DNA from 2 places in the Massilia sp. LjRoot122 genome. Region 2 is predicted to be linked to the other one. Evidence: predicted binding sites of a transcription regulator. Region 2 holds the regulator's gene; the other holds the start of a gene.
The links. The regulator FNR, encoded in region 2, switches genes on or off when oxygen is low (the NO sensors DNR and NnrR bind a similar motif). The targets are predictions, from matches to a motif close to TTGATNNNNATCAA.

Region 1 (6,479 bases), 1.2 Mb from region 2:
CATCCTTCGGCTCGACAAACTGATCGGCTACCGGCGACGCCTGGCCCGCGACGAGGTACTGTTCCGCAAGGACGATTCCTTTGCCATGATCTACGCGGTCCGCTTCGGCCACCTGAAGTCATCGCGGCCCGACCACCGGGGTCATCCGCATGTCACCGCTTTCTACATGGCCGGCGATCTCATGGGGCTCGACGCGATCTACGCCGGGCGGCACTCCTCGACCGCGATTGCGCTCGAAGACAGCGAAGTATGCGAGATCCCTTACAACAGATTCCAGGAAACGCTGCATCATTCCGCATCCTTGATGCAGCGCTTTCATTCCGCCTTGAGCCACGAGATCGTGCGCGAGCAGACGGCACTGCTGCATACGGACATGAGCGGAGCCGAACGCCTCGCCACCCTGCTGCTCGACCTGTCCGCACGCTACGCCGAGCGCGGCTATTCGGGACGACGGTTCCGCCTGCGCATGTCGCGCGCCGACATGGGCAACTACCTGGGATTGACGATCGAAAGCATCAGCCGCCTGCTGGGGCGTTTCCGTGACGAGCGGTGGATCGCCCTGGACAAGCGCGACATCGAATTGCTCGCCCCCGGACAGCTGGAAGCATTGATATCGGCTGCGCCCGGTGAGCCGGGCAGCAGTCAGGAGAAAGCCTGAGGCGGCGCCAGCACAGTACGGTTGCGGCCCTGTGACTTGGCCTGGTACAAGGCGGCATCGGCCGCGGCCAGCAGGGTAGCGAATTCCCCGTGTTCCTGGTGCAGGGCCGCGATGCCAATGCTGATGGTGCACCCGATCGTCCCATTCGGCGTGTCGTGCCGGATGGCGGCAACCGCGCGGCGCATCCGCTCGGCGCAGGCATAGGCATCCTCCTCGTTGGTTTCCGGCATGACACTGACAAACTCTTCACCGCCGATCCGTCCAAAGTAATCGCTGGCCCGCAACTGCGCCGCACACACCCGGCTGACCTCGCACAGCAGTGCATCGCCGGCGGGGTGCCCAAACGTGTCGTTCACCCGCTTGAAGTGGTCGATGTCGATCATGCAGATGGTCAGAGGCCGTCCATAACGCTTTGCCAGCGCCACGTCGTGGTTCGCCAGTTCGATCAGGTAGCCTCGTGCCAGAACACCGCTGAGGCTATCGTGATGGGCGGCAAATGCAAGGGCCCGTTCGGTGAGAAAGGCTGCACGGCGCCATCGCCCCTGCGACACCGCCATGGCTGCCATGAGTACGAGCGATACCAGGTAGACCAGCAGGCAGCCGATAAAGACGTGCTTCTGCAGCGCCGCGGCGCCAAGGATGGTAAACAGGAGAGACGGCAACAGGACCATCAGGAAAAGCCGGTGCAGGCGCGGCTCGACCAAGGCGAGGGGAAACATTACGCCGGTTATCGCCGGCAAGGCCAACACCAGTCCATCCGGCAGCGCCGCCGAGCTGAGGATCATCGCTCCCGTGTGCGTCACGTAGACCAGGCCGCCGCGCCACGCTACCGGGAACCGGGTACTCCAGGAGACATACCCGAGGCTGCCGACCAGCACGAGCGACAGGCGGAGCAGCGCGGTCGCGCCGGCCCACTCGGGAGCGATCCAGTAATCCCAGGCGCTGAACAGCACGACCGCAATGCCGAACACGAGGCCGAGGGTTGGAAGCATGGCCGACAGCATGCGGTCGAGCGCCACGCCGAATTCGCGTTCCTCCTCCGGCTCGAGCGTCCCAAGCAGGCGCCCACATGCGGCGTGCATGCGGCGCCATGGGCTAGCCGTCGCCTGGGCCGGGACGGCGGACATGGCAAACCAGTGCCTGGCGCGATGCATGCCGCCCCTGCCTCAGGCCGGCGCAGCGCTGGGGCATTCCCGCGCCAGCGCCTGCGCCTGCTCGCCAGGCAGCGCCGGCCGGAATACCATGACCGGGACGGGTGCGTAGGCGAGCACGGCCTGGGTCACGCTCCCGGCCAGCAAGCGGCTCAGCCCCCGACGTCCGTGTGAACCCATGGCGATCAGGTCGCAATCATACTCGCGCGCGGCCTCGACGATCGCCCTGGCGGGGTCCGGATCGATCCGGGTGACGGGACGGCATCCGACACCGCCGCGCCGGGCCCGTTCGGCCATGGCGCCGACGAAGCCATGGGCGTGCTCCTCCAGCACGTTGACCTGCTGGCCCGGGTCGAACACCATCGCACCCTCGATCGATGGCAGGACGGCCTCGGGGACCACGATGGACAACGCCACGATCTCGGCGCCGGTGGAGCGGGCCATCTCGATCGCGGCATCGGCCGCCAGCGCGGAGACGGGCGAGCCGTCGGTGGGTACCAGGATACGTTTGTACATGATGGGATGTCCTGACAAATAGCCGGCAGTTAACGATGCACCATGACTGGAATGGCGCTGTGCACCAGCACTTTCTGGGTTTCGCTGCCCAGCAACAGCCCCTTGATGCCGCGGCGGCCATGTGAAGCCATGACGATCAGGTCGCATGTCTGTTCGCGTGCGGTGGCGATGATGGCTTCATAGGGATCGTCAGAGACGAGCTGTACGACAGTGCAAGGCACACCGGCTTCGCGCGCGACGACTGCCACGGCATCGAGCAGCGCTTGTCCTCGCTCCCGGCTGGACTGTGCGTATTGCTGCGGAGTTTCCTCCAGCATGACGGCATCGGTAGTAAAGGAGTGAAACTTGGGCGTCGCCGTCATGGCGACTACCTCGGCCCCCACGCTCCTGGCAAAGTCGACGCCTGCCCGGACCGCGCGCATGGATGCTTGCGACCCGTCGGTCGGCAGCAGGATTCGCTTGTACATGATGAACCTCCGCAAGAATGCCGGGCGGCCGGCGTTGAGAATCAGGCAGGCACCGTGCCGCCCCGGTACAAGATCACCGGAATGGGCGAGTAAGCCAGCACAAGCTGAGGTACACGCGCGGCGATCAGCCTGGTCACCCCGCACTGGCCATGCGCAGCCAGGAAAATCAGGTCGCAATGCAGCTCGAGCGCGACACGGATGATTTCATCGTGCTGGGAAGAAGCCATGGTGGTCACCAGGCTGTGCGGCACGCCGGCCTCCTGCGCCAGCCGGGCCACGCGCCCGGCGCGCTGCGCAGCCGCATTCAGCGCGCGGATCCGCTGCGCCGCCCAGTCGCCATTTTCGACCTGCTCACGCGCCGGATCGCCCTGCTGAGCGACCGACAGCGCGACAATCTCGGCGCCGCTGCCGCGCGCGAGCGCCACCGCGGCGGCCGCGGCGGCTTCCGACAGCGCTGAACCGTCGGTGGGCACAAGGATTTTGTGAAACATGGGAGCCTTGGAACGAGTGGTGCGATATCCGATACCGAGATCAGTGTGGAGCGATCAGTCAATTATTTGTTTGACTCAGATCAAGCACGGCTTATGCAGCGAATCCGTCCTAGCACATTTATTCGTTAGCATTTTGACTCAGGTCAAAGACGCTGTTCGTCTTACGCCCTTATCCTCTAGGCATTACTTCAGCAGCACGACCAATGCAATCTTCCCTTCCGGCCAAGTATGGCCTCGCGTTCCTGCTATTCCTGGCAGCCAGCATGCCTGCGGCCGCCGCCCCTCTCGACGCCGGCGTCCTGGCGGCGCGCCTGTATGCGTCCGGTTCTCCCCCGCGCTGGCTGGACGATGGCCAGTCCCAGGCGCGGCTGGCGCTTCAGATTCTGGGCGACGCCGCCGCGCACGGCCTCGATCCCCGACACTACGGCGCCGACGCCCTGGCGCGCAGGCTGGATGGCTTGCGCGGTGATGCCGGCGGATTCGAGCGGGACCTCAGCACCGCCATGCTGCAGTTTTTGTCCGACCTGCATGCCGGCCGCACCCGCTCCCCTTATCGCCAGGCGGAAGCACCCGCAGGCCTTGACCTGGTCGAACACCTGCGCAGCGCCGTCAATGGCGGGAGCCTGCCGCATGCCGTCGACGCCGCCGCACCGGCCCTTCCACTGTACCGGAGGGTCAAGGAGACGCTGGCGCGTTACCGCGAGCTCGCCAGGCTGGCGCCGCAGTGGCCGGTCCTGCCGCCGGCCGGACCCGCGGGCATCGTCGCAGGCGCTCCATATGCCGGCGCCGCCCTGCTCCACCAGCGCTTGCAGCTGCTGGGCGACCTTGCCCCGGACGCCGCCATCGAGGACGACGGGATATATGGCAGTGTCCTGGCGGACGCGGTCCGGCGCTTCCAGTCGCGACACGGCCTGGCCGAAGACGGCATGCTGGGGGCCGCGTCCATCGCCGCCCTGTCGGTCGCTCCCGGTCGACGCGCCGAACAGCTCGCGTTGACCATGGAACGCCTGCGCTGGCTGCCGCCACTGTCGGGGCGGACGATCACCGTCAACGTGCCCGCCTATCGCCTGTGGGCATTCGACCCTCGGGAACGAGCGGCGGCGCAGGTCCTCGAAATGCGGGTCATCGTGGGCAAGGCTGCCAAGACACCCACGCCCCTATTCATCGGAACCATGCGCTATCTCGAGTTCAATCCCTACTGGAATGTGCCGCGCAGCATCGAAGTCGGCGAGATCGTCCCCAAGCTGGTGCGCAACCCCGCCTACCTGCGGCAAAACGACATGGAACTGGTGTCGACCGGGGGACAGTTGCTGCCGGCGGCCGGCGCCGAGACGATCTCCCTGATCCGCTCGGGCGCGGTCCGCGTCAGGCAGCGGCCGGGGGCAATGAACGTGCTTGGCGAAGTCAAGTTCGCCATGCCGAATCCGATGAACATCTACCTGCATTCGACGTCCGCGAAAGAGCTGTTCAGCCGCGCTCGACGCGACCTGAGCCACGGCTGTATCCGGGTCGCACGGCCCGCCGAGCTCGCGCAGTTCGTGCTGGCCGATCCCGTGGAATGGAGTGCCGCTCGCGTGGCCGCAGCCATGCGGCCGGGGCCGACCCGCCGGGTCGTGCTGGGCGAACCGGTGACGGTCATCCTGTTCTACGCGACCGCCGTGACCGACCGCCAGGGCCGCGCGCTGTTCGCCGACGACATCTACCGAAGCGATCCCGCCCTGCTCCAGAGGTTACGTGCCGACTGAGGCTTGCGTAGATTGCCGCGAAATTGCTGTTGCATTTGATCTCTATCAAATCTCATCCTGACTTCTGCTCGCAGACATCTTACAGTTGTGACGGATGGTGCGCGGTCGACAGGGCAGCAGCCGACATTTGCCGGGAATGTTCCCTCACCCTTCCTGAAAGGACCTCCCATGTACAGAACCATCGTAGTGCACATCGACGGCGGCGTGGCGCAGGACAGCCGCCTGCGCGCCGCCGCCCTGCTTGCCAACGACCACGGGGCTCACCTTGTCGGCATGGCTGCCACCGGCGTCAGCTGGCTCGACTATGCGGTGCTGACGGGCTCGTTTGGCGCCCCGGTGCCGCTGCCCGAGTCCGACTTCCAGGGCTTGCGCGATGCCGCACAGGCGCGCCTGGATGCGTTCAGAAAAGAGGCGAGCCGCCTCAGGGTGGAATCGTTCGAAGCCCACGCGAGCGACGACGACGCGGCCTACGCCCTGCTGCTGGAATCGCGCTACGCCGACCTCGTCGTGCTCAGCCAGGACCTCCCCTCGTCCGCCGTCGCCGTGCCGAGTCCCTTGTCGCGGGTCGCCCACCTTCCGGAGTACGTCGCCCTGCACGGCGCCCGCCCGGTACTGGTGGTCCCGCCGGACTATGACAATGCCGTCATTCCCGGCACCGCGGTGATCGGCTGGGATGGCGGCATGCCGGCGATCCGCGCCATCAGCGCCGCCCTGCCCTTGCTGCAGCGCGCCCAGAATGTCCAGCTCGCGATCATCAATCCCGACCAGCGGTCCGGGCTGCACGGCGAGCAGCCCGGCGCCGACATGGCCCTGTATCTTGCGCGCCATGGCGTGCGCGTCGAGGTGCATGTCGAGCGCACCAAGGTGGTCGACAGCGACGTCCTGATGGGGCTGGCGCGCGATTGCGGCGCAGGCCTGCTGGTCACCGGCGCTTTCGGCCACAGCCGGTTCCGCGAGTGGGTGCTCGGAGGCGTTACCCGCGCACTGCTGGAAAGCGCATCCATCCCGCTGCTCATCGCGCATTGATCCGTGGAAGCTAGTCCCGGAGACATCCCGCGCAGCGAGCTGCGGCGCGAAGGCAGTACCTGGCAAGGCGGCCGCCACACGCCGTCGCCCGAATGGCGCGGCGAGCAGTACTCGGCCGACCTGGTCCTGAACGCCTGGCTCGGCCGTTTCACGGCGCACGTGTCGCCGGCGGCGCTGGCACTGGCCTGGCAGGACTGGGCCAGCCACCTGGTCCTGTCGCCGGACAAGCAGCTGGAACTGGCCTTGCTGGCGCAGTCCAGCGTCGGACGCTGGCTGGAATACGGAACGGCTGCGGCCATCGGGCACGGCGCCGAACCCTTGCAGCCCCTAGCACAGGACAAGCGCTTCTCCGACCAGGCCTGGCATGCCTGGCCATGGAATGTGCTCAGCCAGGGATTCCTGTTGACGCAGCAATGGTGGCACCA
Region 2 (9,226 bases):
CAGGAAGCTGCGCCGGGCAGGGTCCGGCCCCGCGGCCGGCTTGCCGTCCTGTCGCTCTTCCTGTACTTGCGGATGCTGTTCCATGCCTGTGCCTCGTCTTGGTTGACTGTGAAACTAAGCGGGTGAATCGGTGAGCGCCTCCCCTACCACGAAGGCTTCCGCTTCGATGGCGAGAAAGGCGTCGGCCAGCCGGACGACCAGCCGGTAGTAATTCGCGCCTTCGGCGGAGGCGATGTCGGCCAGGCAGCGCTCGTACCAGGGGGCGATGTGAACCTCGAAGAAGGCCTGCTGGACCGCCAGCGGCTGGCGCGGAATCGTGCCTGACTGCGCCGGAGCGCCGGCAATCAGCACGCGCATGGTCTCGCACAGGGCGCCCAGGTGGTCTTCGAACTCGCCGACGCCGCGCACGCGGCCGATGCCGAAGCGCGCCAGGTCGGCGCGCAGCTCGGCCAGCGGGGTGTCGTTCAGGTAGCCGGACAGGTAGCGCGAGCCGTAGGGGTTGACCGGCGGGGTGCCGACGCTGATGAAGATCGCATCGAATTCCTCGGCCACCGCGTCCGGGTCCATGACGCCGGAGGCCAGGGTCAGGGCTTCCCAGGCCTGTTCCAGCGCCGGGTTGCCGCCTTCGGACAGGATCGGATCGGCGTGGGCCAGCGCGTCCAGCAGCGCGCCATCGGGCGCCGCCAGCAGCAGGCGCGACAGCAACGCATACAGGTCGGCGCGCGCCTGGTCCTCGCCGGACAGCGGCAGGGGCACGTTCACGTGCGTGGCGGGGTCGGTGGGACGGTCGATCTGCGGCGCGTCGGTGAAGGACACGGTGCTGTACTCCTGTTAGCAAAGGGTCACTACCAGTGTAGTCCTCCCTTGCAGCAGGCCGCGCACGGTTGACGACCGTGCGTTTTTTGGAAAACCGTCAGCGCATTCCCAGTGCGTGCATGAGGGTGCGGATCACGTAGGCCACCCCCGCCAATGTAAACACGCCGCCGAGCCAAAGGGCGGCCAGCCAGCCGAAGCGCCGCATCCATTCGCGTCGGGTCGCCATGTCAGTGATACCCCGCGTCGGCCTTGACCTTGCCCCGGAAAACCCAGTACGACCAGCCCGTATACATCAGGATGATGGGCAGGATGAACAGGGTGCCGACCAGTGCGAAGCCCTGGCTGCTCGGGGGCGAAGCCGCCTCCCAGATGGTGATCGCGGGCGGCACGATGTGCGGCCAGATGCTGATCGCCATGCCGCTGTAGCCGAGGAAGATCAGGGCCAGCGCCGCCACGAAGGGGACCCGGTGCGGGTCGCGTGTAAGCGAGCGCAGCAGGAGCACGATGAAGACCAGCACCAGCACCGGCACCGGCGCCAGGAACAGGATGTTCGGGAAACTGAACCAGCGCTCGGCCACCGCCGGGTCGCGCCACGGGGTCCAGATGCTGACGATGACGATCGCCGCCAGCAGCATCAGGGCGAAGGGGCGCGTCACCTGCACCATGCGCGCCTGCAGCTCGCCCTCGGTCTTCATCACCAGCCAGGTGGCACCCAGCAGGGTGTAGGCGATCATCACCCCGACGCCGGCCAGCAGCGGGAAGGGGGCGATCCAGTCGAGCGGTCCGCCGGCATAGCTGCGTCCCGAGACCGCGATGCCGTCCAGGAAGGCGCCCAGCGAGACGCCCTGGAAGAAGGACGCCACCACCGAGCCGCCGATGAAGGCCTTGTCCCACAGGTGGCGTTCGTGTTCCTTGGCCTTGAAGCGGAATTCGAAGGCCACGCCGCGGAACACCAGGCCGACCAGCATGAAGATCAGCGGCAAATAAAGCCCCGACAGGATGATCGAATAGGCCACCGGGAATGCCGCCAGCAGCCCTTCCCCGCCCAGCACCAGCCAGGTCTCGTTGCCGTCCCAGACCGGCGCCACCGTGTTCATCATGGTGTCGCGGTCGCGCTTTTTCGGCGTGAAGGGGAACAGCAGGCCGATGCCCAGGTCGAAGCCGTCCAGCAGCACGTACATGAAGACGGAGAAGAAGATGATGATCGCCCAGATGACGGTGGTATCAATGCCCATGATCGCTGTCCTCCTTGTTCCCGCCGAGGCGATCCGGCCTTGCCTCGCCTTCGTCGTCGTCGTTCTGCACGTCCGCGGCCGACAGCGGCCGGCTCGGCGTCCGGTCTTCGCCAGGCCCGCCCTGGGCCGGGGTGTGCAGCTCGAAGCGCTGCGGCCCCTTGCGGATCATGCGCAGCAGGTAGACGGTCCCGGTGCCGAACACGAAGAAGTAGGCGACCACGAACAGCACCAGGGTCAGGGCCAGCGAGGCGGCGCCGTGCGGCGAGACCGCGTCGGCGGTGCGCAGCACCCCGTAGACCACCCAGGGCTGGCGCCCGACCTCGGTGGTGGTCCAGCCCGCCAGGATGGCAATCAGGCCCGCCGGCCCCATCCACAATGCGAAGCGCAGGAAGGGGCGGCTATGCCACAAGCGCGCCTCCCCTCCCCGTTTGCGCCGCAGCCACAGGCTCCAGGCGCCCAGCGCGATCATGAGCAGGCCCAGGCCCACCATCAGGCGGAAGCTCCAGAACACGATCAGCGAATTGGGCCGGTCTTCGCGCGGAAAGTCCTTCAGCCCCGGGAACTGCCCGTTCCAGCTGTGGGTCAGGATCAGGCTGCCCAGGTGCGGGATGCCGACCGCATACTTCGTCTTTTCCTCTTCCATGTCCGGCACGCCGAACAGCAGCAGCGGGATCGCCTTGTCGCCCTCGTTCTGCCAATGCCCTTCCATCGCCGCCAGCTTGGCCGGCTGGTGCTTCAGGGTATTCAGGCCGTGGAAGTCGCCCACCACCGCCTGGATCGGCGCGACCAGCAGGATCATCCACATCGCCATCGACAGCATCTTGCGCACCGCCGGGTTGTCGCGCCCGCGCAGCAGCTGCCAGGCCCCCGAGGCGCCGACGATCAGCGCCGTGGTGAGGTAGGCGGCGATCACCATGTGCAGCAGGCGGTAGGGAAAGGAGGGGTTGAACACGATCGCCAGCCAGTCGGCCGGCACCATGCGTCCGCCTTCGATGGCATAGCCCTGCGGGGTCTGCATCCAGCTGTTGGCGGCCAGGATCCAGGTGGCCGAGATCAGGGTGCCGACCGCCACCGCGCAGGTGGAGGCGAAGTGCAGGCCCGGACCGACGCGGGTCCAGCCGAACAGCATCACGCCCAGGAAACCGGCCTCGAGGAAGAAGGCGGTCAGCACCTCGTAGGACAGGATCGGCCCCATGATGCTGCCGGCGAATTCGGACAGGTAGCTCCAGTTGGTGCCGATCTGGTAGGCCATCACGATGCCGGACACCACCCCCATGCCGAAGGTGACGGCGAAGATCTTGAGCCAGTAGTGGTAGAGGTCGACGTAGACCTGGCGCTTGGTCCGCAGCCAGCACAGCTCGAGGACGGCCAGGTAGCTTGCCATGCCGATTGTGATTGCCGGAAACAAGATGTGGAAGGACATCGTGAACGCGAATTGCACGCGCGCCAGATCCAAAGCGGACAAACCGAACATGCGGCCTCCTTTTGCTCGTCGACCTCCGTTGTGGTGTCCAGAATCTAGCATGCGGCGTGGGTGCGCACGCTTGGCGGTGTCGAATTGATACGCGATGCGGTCTTTCCAGCTCGAACGTTTCTCTCCGTCAGAAAACCAGAGGTCACTGATCCATATTAATGACGTGTCAGATCGGTCCAGCCGGCCCGAACCACTCGTCTATATTGGCTGACGATTCGCCCCCCCCGATCATCCATCCCTGAGCACACGAGGAGAACGACATGGCACCAAATGACCGTCTTGACCCCGAGGCCCTGGTCCTCGACCGGCCCCGTACCCCGGACCAGCCTGCCGGTTCCTCGGACCTCCGCGGCCCCTGGGCCGAAGCCGAGGCCCAGGTCGAGGAAGGCGGGCTGCAGCCCGCCCTGAGCGGAACGGGTTTCACCTACCGGCACGACTGGGGGGCGCGGCGCGGCGAATGGCTGCTGCGGCTCAACTGGAATGCCATCCAGCCCGGTTCGCGGGTGTTCGTGGCGATCGGCGAAGGCGTGCCGGGCGGGCCGCCGGCCGGCAAGTTCATCGGTGCGGCGCGCTACACGGTGCACAACGTGGCCCCGCGCTGGAACGGCGTCGACGTCTGGATCAACATCGAGTGGAGCTCGGACATCTCGCTCTACGTCGACTACCTGATCGTCAACCCGCCCGTGGCGCCCCCGGCCCCGCGCACGGTCGCGGTCACGGTGCACCGCCACAGCAGCGTTGCCCTGAGCGAAGCCGACGCCGACCGGATCCTGGCCGACATGGGCACGATCCTCCAGAACGACGACACCGGACCGGACGTCGCGACCCCGGTCCGCTTCGTGCGCAACGGCGAGGTCAGGGTGCTGCCGGCGACGGTCCCGGGAACCATCCAGACCTCGGCCGACCTCACCGCGCTGCTGAGCGCGGGCAGCGGGATCAAGATCGTGCAGGCGATCCGCTGGTGCGGTGGCCCCGGCGACAGCATCATCGGCTGCGCCCCGGTCGGCAGCGCCTCGGTCAACGTGGCAGCGGTGCGCTTCACCGCCAACCAGGAAGGCCTCATCTGGGTGCACGAATACGGCCACAACTGCGGCCTCGGCCACCGCACCGACGACCCGCGCGCGGTCATGTACCCGTCCGTCGGCACCGACCACAATGTGGTCAATGCCGCGGAGTCGGCAGCCTACCTGGCGGGCCCGCTCACCATCACCGACAATGTCATGCCCGCCGGCGGCTGCTCCTGCGGCGCGGGCGGCCTGCAGCTACCCGCCGACGTGCGCGACTTCGTGTCCCGGCACTGGGTCGAGGGCGTGCCCTGGGAGCTGGCCTCGCAATACGGCGAGAAGGACGCCCGCCTGCTGCTGGACTGGCTGGTGCAGGAACCCCAACAGCACGAGGAGTTCCTGACCCAGATCGTGGCCACCCTCGGCTACATCGGCAGCGAGATCGCGGTCCAGCCGCTGATCGACTTCGTCCAGGGACCCGGCACTGGCCGGGCGGTATTCAATGCGAAGAACACCGCCCTGCTCCGGCTGGGTGACCTGGCCAACCGCTCCGGCAGCCAGGCCGCGCTCGACTTCCTGGTGCGGGTCGCGGGCGACATGGGCCTGGCCCGCGCGCTGGCGGCACCCCAGGCATCCGCCGAGGCGGCCGAGGCGGCCAAGGGCCGGGACGTGGTGGCGCCGACCCTCGACACCCTGGCGGCCGAGCTGGCCGTGGCCGCGACCTTCGGGCTGGCGCTGGCCGGCACGGCGCAGTCGCAGCAGACCGTCGAAGCGCTCAGGGGGGATGCCGACGCCTTCGCCACCGTGAACCAGGCGGCGCTGGAGGCGGCCGGGATCGCCTCGACGGTGCGCGCCAAGGGCCGGCACGCGTACTACAAGATGAAGGCGGAACACCGGCATCAGCTGTAATCGACCTGCCCTCTGGAAAATGAAAACCGGGATGCAGACCAGCCGTCTATAATGGCTGCGTCAGCATTTCGGTTTTTTTTCGCCATGAACCAACCCATGTCGCTTCCGGGCGAAGCGCCGGTCAGCATCCAGGCCCTCAAGACCAGCTGCGGCGCCTGCAGCATGCACCAGCTGTGCCTGCCGATGGGGCTCGAGGATGCCGACATCAACCGCCTCGACCAGATCATCGGCCGCCGCCGCCGCCTCGCGCGCGACGAGCGCCTGTACGCCATGGGCGAGCCCTTCCGCAACCTGTACGCGGTGCGCTTCGGGCATTTCAAGACCTACCAGGTGAACGCGGCCGGAGAAGCCCAGATCACGGGTTTCCAGATGGCCGGCGAACTGCTGGGCATGGACGCGATCAGCGGTACCCACCATTGCGACGCCGTGGCGCTCGAGGACAGCGAGGTCTGCGAGATCCCCTTCACGCGCCTGGAAGAGCTGTTCGGCCAGGTGCCGGCCCTGCTGCGCCACTTCCACCGCATCATGAGCCAGGAAATCACGCGCGAGCAGAACGTCATGCTGCTGCTCGGCAATATGCGGGCGGAGCAGCGCTTCGCGGTGTTCCTGGTCAACCTGTCGGCCCGTTATGCCGCACGCGGCTATTCGCCGAACAGTTTCCAGCTGCGCATGTCGCGCGAAGACATCGGCAACTACCTCGGCCTGACCATCGAAAGCATCAGCCGCCTGCTGTCGCGCTTCAAGAAGCAGGGCTGGCTGCAGGTCGACAAGCGCGAAGTCACCCTGCTCGACCCGGTCAAGCTCAAGGCGCTGGCGGCCGGTACCGACGTCTGCAGCCCGATGGGCTAGTGTTGCCGAGATGGCCGCGCCCCTGCTCGACCTGCACCTGCGCAGCTATGGCGAGACGCGCTTCTCGGACCGCCATGCCTACGCCCAGCTGGTGCTGCCCGTCAGCGGCGAGGTCGCGCTCGAGATCGAAGGACGCCAGGGACGGCTCGATCCGCTGCATGCCGCGCTGGTGGCGCCCGGCGCCTGGCATTCGCAGTGCAGCCCCGTCGCCAACCAATCCCTGATCCTCGACGTGGGCGCGGCCAGCTTCGAACAGGGACCGTGGCAGCGGCTGCTGGAGCGCCCCTTCACCGCCATCGGTCCCGCTGCCCGCAAGCTGGTCGAATTCATGGGCATCATGGCCGCCACCCAGCCGCCTGCCCCATCGGTGCTGCAGGGCTGGACGCCGCTGCTGCTCGACACCCTCACGCTGGGAACACCGCGGCCGGCATCGCGCCTGGCCGCCCTGCTCGCCCGCATCGAGGCCGAACCCGGCCTACCCTGGACCACCGAGGAGATGGCGCGCACGGTGGGCGTCAGCACCAGCCGCCTGCACGCCCTGTTCCGCCTCGAACACGACACCACGCCCCATGACTGGCTGCTGGCCTGCCGGCTGCGGCGCGCCTGCGAGTGGCTGGCCGGTACCGGGCAAGCAGTGGCCGCGATCGCGCTGGCCGCCGGGTTCTCGGAGCAGAGCGCCCTGACCCGCGCGATGCGCCGGGCGATGGACACCACGCCGGCCGCCTATCGGCGCCGACATCGAGAGAACCCGTCAAAACCGCAGTAGCGACGGTCAAGAAACGCGCAGAGGCTCCATCGACAATCTCCGTTCAAAGGAGATCACTCGATGTTTACGCAGATTCAAACCAGCTCCGGCAGTTCGCAACTCGGCATCGGCGCCGGCATCGCCGCCGGCGCCTTCTGGGGCCTGGTCTTCCTCGCGCCCGTGTTGACGCCCGGCTTTTCGCCCCTGCAGCTGTCGGCCGGCCGCTACCTCGCCTACGGCATCGTCGCTGCGGTTCTGATCGCACCCGCCTGGAGGCGCCTCAGGCGCAGCCTGGGCTGGCGCGACTGGCGCGGCCTGGCCTGGCTCAGCCTGACCGGCAACATCGTGTATTACCTGTTCCTGGCCCAGGCCGTGCAATCGGGCGGGGTGGCCATGACCTCGATCGTGATCGGCCTGCTGCCGCTCACCGTCACGCTGGCGGGCATGCGCGAACACGGCGCGCTGCCGCTGCGGCGCCTGGCGCCCTCCCTGGTGCTGGGCGGCGCCGGGCTGGCCTGCATCAGCCGGGATTCCCTGGCCTCGGTGGAAGGCGGATCCGTGCTCGGCCTGCTGTGCGCGATCGGCGCCCTGCTGTCCTGGACCATCTATGCGGTCGTCAACCGGCGCTGGCTGGCGCGGCTCGAGGGCATCTCGGGACAGGAATGGAGCCTGCTGGTGGGCGTCATGACCGGCGCCCAGGCGCTGCTGCTGGTGCTGCCCGCCTTGCAAGCGAATGGCGCATCGCATACCACAAGCGAATGGCTGCAATTCCTCGGCGTCGTGACGGCGGTGGCGATCTTCTGCTCCGTCGTCGGCAACGCGCTGTGGAACTTCGCCAGCCGCGCGCTGCCGATGGCGCTGATGGGACAGATGATCGTTTTCGAAACCGTGTTCGCCTCGCTATATGGTTTCCTGTGGGAGGGGCGCTGGCCGAACGGCCTCGAGGCCGCCGCGCTGGCGCTGCTGGTCGCCGGCGTCGTCTCCTGCGCCGCCGCTCACCGGAAGTAAGGGGCCGGCCCGGCGCGCCAGGTGGGCGGTCCAGGCCCCGATGAAGTCGGCGCGCAGGCGCAGGAATTCCCCGATGTCGGCGAACTTCGGGTGCTTCTGGCGTACCAGGTAGGCGGTGACGATCACCTCGCGCCCCGGGACGAAGAAATGGATCTGGCTGATGGTGGCGCTGGTCAGGCCGATCACGTTCTCGGTATAGGCCACGACTTCGATGCCGTCCCGGCTGAGCTGCTCGAATTCGATTGGCTCCTTCCCGGCCGGCAGCAGCTGCCCGACTTTCGCGCGGATCTCCGGATGGGCGGCGAGGTGGGCGGCGACGCGCTCCTTCTTGCGCCGGAACTCGTGGCTGATCGCGTCGATGACGAGCTGCCTGTCCTGCGCATACATGCCCGGCATGCTCTGCTCGATCTTCACGTTGGCGAAATCGTCGGTGCCGGGATAGGCGTAGATCGCCGTCACGCCGGCCTGCACGCTCACTTTCTCGCGGCGGACGGGCGTCAGGGTGTCGTTCGAATGGAAGTCGACCATGCGCCAGGGCTCGCAGCCCTCGCAGCGCCTGCGCAGCTGCACCAGCTGCAGGCCGGCCCCGAGGCTGGGCGGCACCAGCTGCGCGAACAATGTCGGCAGCGGGCGCAGGTCGGCAGGCTGCGCCGGGCCAGGCGCGAAGGCCAGCAGCAGGAGCGCCAGCAGGCGGCGCGAGAACCATCGTGAAGCGGATGCGGGAAGCGGGATCGTCGGCATGAAGTGGCTCGTGGTAACAGGACGAGGGCATCATGCCGGCTTCATGGGCTTGTTAAAAGTGCCATCGCGGATGGCGCATCACGCGCTGCCGGCGGTAGCGCCAGGTGCTCCCGGCAGTCTAGACCTCGATGACGAGGTCCGGGCGGAAGGCTTCCTGTTCGCCCTTGCTGAGGTAACCGAGGGGATTGGCCACCACGCGGCAGGACCAGGGTCTTCCCGCATCCAGGCCGCTGACGACGTAATCGTTGGCGCAGTGCAGGTGCCCATGGATCCAGACGTGGGCTTGCGGGAACAGCGCGTCGAGCGCATTGCAGAATCCCGCGGTGCCGGGTGTGAGGCCGTAGCGCGGGTCGGCACTCTGCAGGCTGGGCGCGAAGTGCGTCACCACCACCGTGCTGCCCTCGAAGGGCGCGGCCAGCGCGCCGCGCAGCCAGTCCTGGCACTC

Region 1: a site for FNR is predicted at 3,354-3,367, ahead of ACSQ25_RS14910 (universal stress protein). Genes of this name have one in related genera too.

The regions. Positions count from the first base shown of each region.
Region 1 covers NZ_CAXUPB020000001.1:3,424,560-3,431,038, forward strand. Annotated here, with positions in the region: gene ACSQ25_RS14890 (helix-turn-helix domain-containing protein) at 1-658, shown strand, start outside; gene ACSQ25_RS14895 (GGDEF domain-containing protein) at 643-1,740, opposite strand; gene ACSQ25_RS14900 (universal stress protein) at 1,825-2,325, opposite strand; gene ACSQ25_RS14905 (universal stress protein) at 2,355-2,792, opposite strand; gene ACSQ25_RS14910 (universal stress protein) at 2,834-3,283, opposite strand; gene ACSQ25_RS14915 (L,D-transpeptidase family protein) at 3,487-5,028, shown strand; gene ACSQ25_RS14920 (universal stress protein) at 5,197-6,054, shown strand; gene ACSQ25_RS14925 (PHA/PHB synthase family protein) at 6,058-6,479, shown strand, end outside.
Region 2 covers NZ_CAXUPB020000001.1:2,208,089-2,217,314, reverse strand. Annotated here, with positions in the region: gene ACSQ25_RS09770 (formate dehydrogenase) at 1-84, opposite strand, end outside; gene ACSQ25_RS09765 (TorD/DmsD family molecular chaperone) at 115-816, opposite strand; gene ACSQ25_RS09760 (DUF2474 family protein) at 914-1,042, opposite strand; gene cydB (cytochrome d ubiquinol oxidase subunit II) at 1,044-2,051, opposite strand; gene ACSQ25_RS09750 (cytochrome ubiquinol oxidase subunit I) at 2,041-3,525, opposite strand; gene ACSQ25_RS09745 (hypothetical protein) at 3,786-5,438, shown strand; gene fnr (fumarate/nitrate reduction transcriptional regulator Fnr) at 5,535-6,287, shown strand; gene ACSQ25_RS09735 (helix-turn-helix domain-containing protein) at 6,298-7,053, shown strand; gene ACSQ25_RS09730 (DMT family transporter) at 7,114-8,040, shown strand; gene ACSQ25_RS09725 (hypothetical protein) at 7,933-8,781, opposite strand; gene ACSQ25_RS09720 (metallophosphoesterase) at 8,900-9,226, opposite strand, start outside.